2 regions of the Saccharothrix violaceirubra genome follow, and region 2 is predicted to be linked to the other one. Evidence: riboswitches for the same ligand, from Rfam matches in the RefSeq annotation. Region 2 holds a riboswitch; the other holds the start of a gene.
What was found. A riboswitch is a leader RNA that binds a small molecule or an ion and turns the genes downstream of it on or off. The one in region 2 is predicted to bind cobalamin.
Positions count from the first base shown of each region.

Region 1: it holds a riboswitch for cobalamin, as region 2 does, so the genes downstream of both, F4559_RS11485 (CbtB-domain containing protein) here and F4559_RS18325 (ribonucleoside-diphosphate reductase subunit alpha) in region 2, are expected to answer to the same signal.

Region 1 is NZ_JACHJS010000001.1:2,321,703-2,325,099, reverse strand. It holds gene F4559_RS11495 (GNAT family N-acetyltransferase) at 1-394, shown strand, start outside; gene F4559_RS11490 ((2Fe-2S)-binding protein) at 461-1,126, shown strand; cobalamin riboswitch at 1,175-1,352, shown strand; gene F4559_RS11485 (CbtB-domain containing protein) at 1,382-1,573, shown strand; gene F4559_RS11480 (CbtA family protein) at 1,581-2,324, shown strand; gene F4559_RS11475 (HAD family hydrolase) at 2,313-2,972, opposite strand; gene F4559_RS11470 (PAC2 family protein) at 3,130-3,397, shown strand, end outside.
Region 2 is NZ_JACHJS010000001.1:3,951,418-3,954,814, forward strand. It holds gene F4559_RS18320 (hypothetical protein) at 1-1,359, shown strand, start outside; cobalamin riboswitch at 1,479-1,693, shown strand; gene F4559_RS18325 (ribonucleoside-diphosphate reductase subunit alpha) at 1,811-3,397, shown strand, end outside.

The sequences.
Region 1 (3,397 bases), 1.6 Mb from region 2:
CCCGGGGCCGGAGGAGATCCGGGGCTATTACGTGCGCGTGCCCGACACGTTCGCGTTGTTCGCCCACCTCAAGCCCGTGTTCGACCGCCGGCTCGCCGGGCTGGGCCGCGCGGACGGCGAGGCGTTGATCAGCTTCTTCCGGGAGCACCTGCGGCTGCCGTTCCGCGAGGGCGCGCTCGGCACGCCGCTGAAAGGCGGCCGGATGCAGGGTCCCTACGACCTGGGCGGCGCGGGCGTGGCCCCGGACCAGGTGGCCTCGCTGCTGTTCGGTCCGCACGGCATCCGGGGGCTGGCCCGGATCTTCCCCGACGTCTACCCCGGTCCCGACCGGGAGTTGATGTACGCGCTGTTCCCGCCGGTCCGGGCCGACATCCTCACGTTCTACCTGCCCTGACCAGTCGGGACGCGGACCCGCTGATCGTCGCTGAGCACGCGGGCGCGACACCGGCACACTGGAGGCGTGTCCGATTTCCTCCAGGTGCTGTCGACGCTGCGGCAGGTCCGCGTGCTCGGCGGGCACTTCGCCCTCGACGTGGGGCGACCCGACGACGAGTGGTCGAGCGGCGCCGACATCCTGTCCGGTGACGCGCTGCCCGTCACCCTCGACAAGATCTTCGCCCGCTACCGGACCGACGAACGCCGGGTGGCCGGGTCGCTGTTCCTGATCGGGTTCGCGGCCCGCGTGCTCAGCCCGGTCGTCGCCGCGCACGCGGTGAAGGGCGCGGTGCCCGACATCCGGCCGGAGAACCTGTGGTGGCACTACGGCCCGCAGGGATTGCGGGTCCGGCTCTACGAACCGGTCGAGGCCGAGCACGACATCGCCGACTCGCTCGCTCCCGTCGTGGAGGCGGTGCACCGGGAGACGCGCGTGGCGCGGGGACTGCTGTGGGGCAACGTCGGGTCCACGATCGCGGGCGCGCTGCGGATGCTGGCCCGCAACGGGACCGCACCGGTCGACCGGTGCCACCGTCTGGGCGAACGCCTGCTGGAGAAAAGTCCACTGAGTGGGACCGGCGAGTTCACCCCGTTGCCGGACGACCTTGCCTTCCGACGGCGTAGCTGCTGCCTGTACTACCGCCTGGAAGGCGGCGGTACCTGCGGCGACTGCCCGATCGAGCCGAAGTGAGAAGAACGACAACCCGCCCGGCCGGTTGTGCGATCGGGTGATCCGCATCTACCGTTCGCACGCCGCAGTGGACGGGAAGCCGGTGTGAATCCGGCGCGGTCCTCGCCACTGTGACCGGGGAGCCAACCCGCCGAGAACGTCACTGGTCGCACCAAAAGCGGCTGGGAAGACGCGGGGACGGTGTCGATCCGGGAGTCAGGAGACCGGCTGCGGCGACTGTTGTTGAACCTTCCACGAGGTATGGAGGAGCTTGTCATGACGAGCGCCGCGCCAACCCTGTCCACCCCCGTCGCCGTGCCCAAATGGGCCTACGCCGTCGCGCTCGTCGCGCTGATGGCTACCTGGATCGTCCTCCAGGAGAACGGCCTCGCGCTCGGCCACGCCGCCGAGACCATCCACGAGTTCTTCCACGACGGGCGCCACGCGCTCGGCGTGCCCTGCCACTAGTCCCGGGATGAGCGACTACAAGAACCTCCTGCTGCGCGGTGTCGGTGCGGGAGGTGTTTCCGGCCTGCTCGCCGGACTCGTCGGCTTCTTCGTCGTCGAGGTGCCGATCAAGGCCGCGTTGGCGGTCGAGGAGGCCCGTTCGGCGGCCGAGCCCGTCGAGGAGGGCGGCCACGAGCACGGCGAACTGGTCAGCCGGGGCGTGCAGGAGTACGGCGGCGTCCTGGCGGCGGTGATCGTCGGCATCGCGATCGGCGCGCTGTTCGCCACGGCGTACGCGGCCTCGCGTCGTTGGCTGCCGGCCGCCTCTCCGTACGCCCGCAGCGTCGCGCTGTCGGCCGCCGCGTTCGGCGCGGCGGCACTGCTGCCGGCGGTCAAATACCCGGCCAACCCGCCGGGTGTGGGCGACCCGGAGACGGTCGGCGTGCGGACGTTGACCTACCTGCTGCTGATCGCGGCCGGTCTGCTCGTCGCCTACGGCGCCGGGTACCTGGCCACGAGGCTGGGCCACCTCGCGGCACCCGTGCGGTCGGCGGCGGTCGCGGTCGCGGTCGTCGTGGCCGTCGTGGTGATCCTCGTGGCGTTCCCGGCCACGCCCGACTCGGTCCCGGCGGACATCCCGGCGGGCCTGCTGTGGGAGTTCCGCCTGAAGTCGCTGGCCGAGACCGCCACGCTGTGGCTGGGCCTGGGTGTGGTGTTCGGGCTGCTGGTGGACCCGGCCGTGCGCCGGGCGAAGGTGGCGTCAGCCGTGTAGCACGCGGGCGAGCGTCGTGAGGTCGACCCCGACCAGGGAGTCGCGGAACACTCGACGCTCGCCCGAAGGCACCGGCACGTCGCACGGCACGACCAGCACCACGCACCCGGCGGCCACGGCCGCCGTCGCACCCGTCGGCGAGTCCTCGACCGCGACGCACCGCGCCGGTTCCACGCCCAGGTGCCGGGCCGCTTTCAGGTACGGCTCGGGCAACGGCTTGTTCAGCCCGTCCACCTCGTCGCCGCACACCGTCACGTCGAACAGGTCGCGGCCGAGGGTGTCCAGGGCGACCTCGGTCAACGCGCGCTCGGTCGACGTCACCAACGCCATCGGCACGCCCGACGCACGCACGTCGCGCAACGCCTCACGCGCGCCCGGCCGCCACGGCAGCCCCTCGCGGAAGACCTCCTCGGTGCGCCGCCGGATCCAGTCGGAGCCCTCGGCGATCTCCGCGGGCGTGGGGTCCAGGCCCGCCTCGGCGTAGAGCATCCGCATGGTCGTGGCCATGTTCGACCCGACCATCGCCTCGCGGGTCGCGGCCGACAGCTCCGCGCCCAGCGTCGCCACGAACTCGGCCAGCGGGATGTCCCACAGCTTCTCCGAGTCCAGCAGCGTGCCGTCCATGTCCCACAGCACGGCCTCGACCACAGCGGCTCCTCCCCTACGCACGGTGGACCAGTCTTCCTCGGTCAAGAGGCCCCGTGTCGGCCGCGCGGCGAAGAACACACCAGGCAGCTCCGGACACGAGCCGACATGTCCCGCGCCTACGGCGTCGGGCACGCGTCGGTGGCCGTAGGCTTGCCCGGTGACCGATCCGGACCAGGCCGCCCAGACCCCCTACGACCCCGAGGAACCGCTCACCGATCCGATCATGGTGGCGGCCTTCGAGGGCTGGAACGACGCGGGAGACGCCGCCAGTACGGCGATCGAACACCTCCAGCTGACGTGGGACGCGAAGCCGCTCGCCGAGATCGATCCGGACGACTACTACGACTTCCAGGTGACCAGGCCGACCGTCCGGATGGTGGACGGCGTGACCCGACGGGTCGAGTTCCCGACCACGCGCCTGTCGG
Region 2 (3,397 bases):
ACGGCCGCCCAGCTCGACGCGGTGCGCACCCGTTGGCTGCAACGGGCGTTCGGCCGGGGGTGGGCGAAGGTGAAGGAGTTCGTCGACTTCATGCTCCTGCCGAACTTCCCGGTGAACACGCCGTATTCATGGGGTCGTGCGGTGGAGCTGGTCGACGCGGCCGACCGCCTGGTCGACCCCGTGGCCGAACCCGGTCCCGATCGGCGTCTGGACGACCTGAAGCAGTTCTTCTACTACTACTTCCTCCAGGACTCCGGCCGGATGACCACCGACGCCCCGGAGACCAGGGAATTCATGTGGAAGGGCCAGATGTCCTACATGAACGCCCTCATGGTCCCGTTGTCGAAGGTGTACGGCCGCACCGACCCCGCGGCGGTGGCGGGGCCGCAGACGGCCGCCGGACCCGCGCACTACACCGCCGCCGAGACCGCGGCGTGGTGGAACCAGGTCAAGGCGTACTGGCCGGTGCGGGCCGTCAACCGGTTCGAGGACGCCACGCTGGCCGACGGCACCCCGGCGGCCTGGGTCGACCGGAACGACGTGGGCCCGGCCGCCGAGTTCGTCACGCCCGGTGCACCGGCCGCGCGTTTCCTCTACAACAGCGCCACGAGCGGGCACACACCGCGGTTCCTCACGTCGGCGGAACCCGGTGTCCACATCGGATTCCAGTTGCTGTGGCAGAAGTACGACAACGGCACCACCCAGTACGCCTCACGGGACGTGCGCTACGGCATCGAGCGGTGGAGCGCGACGACCAAGTCCTGGATCTCGTTGCGCGACATGGCCCAGCCCGGAGTGACGCCGACCGAGTTGGCGAGTTGCCCGCAGTTCGTCAACCGGGTCTGCCTGTTGGCGACCGTCTCGATACCGGCGTCGTCGCACGACGTCCACCGGTTCACCGTCGGGTCGGGCGGCGACTACGCCTACCTGTACCCGTTGACGTTCAACGTGGCCACCAACCAGTCGACGGGCCGTTCGGCGCACACCTACACGGGTCCGGGTGCCGGCCTGACCCAGGCGCCGAGCTACTTCTACATCCCCAAGGGCACCACGTCACTGGACCTGGAGGTCTGGGACCGCTACGGCGGCAAGACGCTGCGGCTCTACTCCGGGCTGCTGTCGAAGAACCCCCAGGCTGCGTTCCGGGACGTGGACATCAGCGCGTACGGCACCAACTCCGTGCCGCTGCGGCCTGAGGAGGGCGGCACCATCGCGCGGATCTCGGCCTCGGGCTTCGCCTTCCCCTACCTGCACTCGGTGCCCCGGCTCTGGGCGATGTCGCCCAACGAACTCGTCGTGCCGTGCGCCATCGCCAAGGCCGATGGTCTGACGGTGCCCCCGGGGCGCTGTGACCCGTAGGGCTCGGGAGCGGTCGGCCGGTCGGCCCCGTCGCGGGGACGACCGGCCGCCGGCGCTTGATCGACCCTCCGGAAACCCTGGCTCATGTGGGCCGTTTTGCGTGATGACCTACAACATGTAGTGTTCCCGCCATCGACGGTTCCGCCGGCCCGATCCCGGGGCGGTGGAGGCAAGAGGGAACCCGGTGCGAGTCCGGGACTGCCCCGCAGCGGTGAGTGGAAACGACCGCCGTCACGAAGCACTGCGCGCGAGCGTGGGAAGCGACGGCCAGTAGGCACGGCTTTCGAGCCGGGTGTCCGCGAGTCCGAAGACCTGCCGTCGACGCGCGCGCCGACCGGTGCGCGGGCGTCCGGGGTCTCGTGGGTGGGCCGACAGGGACGAACGCGTCGTCGCGCGTTCTTTTCGCGCCCCCGTGTGCTCCGGGCCATCGAGGCTCGCGAGGAGAGGGCTGTTGACGACAAGGGTGATCCGCCGGGACGGCACGGTCTCGGTGTTCGACGCCGGCAAGATCAGGGTGGCGGTGACCAAGGCGTTCCTGGCCGTGGAGGGCGACTCCGGACACCTGCGCCCGGTGGTCGGGGAACTGACCGCACAGGTGGAGAAGGCGCTGCTCAAGCACGTGCGGCCGGAGGTCGCGCTGCACATCGAGCAGATCCAGGACCAGGTCGAACTGGTGTTGATGCGCGAAGGCCACCACAAGGTCGCCCGCGCCTACGTGCTCTACCGCGAAAAGCGCGCCAAGGCACGTGAAGTCACGCCCGCGCCGCCCGCGTTCCGGGTGAAGACCGCCGACGGCACACTCGTCCCGCTGGACTGGGACCGGGCAGAGGTCGTGGTCGGCGAGGCGTGCGCCGGACTGGCCGACGTGTCGGCCGCGGCCGTGCTCGCCGAGGTGCGGCGCGACGTGTACGACGGGATCACCGTCGACGAGCTGGCCGTCGCGCAGGTCATGGCCGCGCGCACGCTCGTGGAGACCGAGCCCGACTACTCGTTCGTCGCCGCCCGGCTCCTGCTGGACCGGCTCCGCCGCGAGGCACTGACCAGGGTCGAAGGCCGTCCGGTCGAGGCGACCGGCGAAGAGCTGTCCTACGCGGCCTACTTCCCGGAGTACGTCCGGCTGGGCATCGACCTCGACCGCCTCGACCCGGAGCTGGCGAAGTTCGACCTGGATCGCATCTGCGCCGCCATCAGGCCCGAGCGTGACGCGAAGTTCGACTTTCTGGGCATGCAGACCCTGTACGACCGCTACTTCCTGCACGACGACGGCACGCGGTACGAGCTGCCGCAGGCGTTCTTCATGCGCGTCGCGATGGGGTTGTCGCTGCGCGAGGACGACCGCGAGGCCCGCGCGATCGAGTTCTACGAGCTGTTGTCGTCGTTCGACTTCATGTGCTCGACGCCCACGCTGTTCAACTCGGGCACCACCCGTCCGCAGTTGTCGTCGTGCTTCCTGACGACCGTGGACGACGACCTCCAGAGCATCTTCCAGGGCTACCAGAACAACGCGTTGCTCGCGAAGTACTCGGGCGGGCTGGGCAACGACTGGACGCCGGTGCGCGGCATGGGCGCGCACATCCGTGGCACCAACGGCGAGTCGCAGGGCGTCGTGCCGTTCCTCAAGATCGCCAACGACACGGCCGTGGCGGTCAACCAGGGCGGCAAGCGCAAGGGCGCGGCGTGCGCCTACCTGGAGACGTGGCACGTCGACATCGAGGAGTTCCTCGACCTGCGCAAGAACACCGGCGACGACCGTCGGCGCACGCACGACATGAACACCGCGAACTGGGTGCCGGACGAGTTCCTGCGCCGGGTCGAGGCCGACGCCGACTGGACGCTGTTCTCCCCCGACGAGACGCCCGACCTGCACGACCTCTACGGCCGGGCGTTCGCCGAGCGCTACCGGGCCTACGAGGAGGCGGCCGAACGCGGCGAGATCCGGGTGTCCAAGCGGGTCCGTGCGGTCGAGCTGTGGCGGCGGATGCTGACCATGCTGTTCGAGACCGGTCACCCGTGGATCACGTTCAAGGACCCGTGCAAC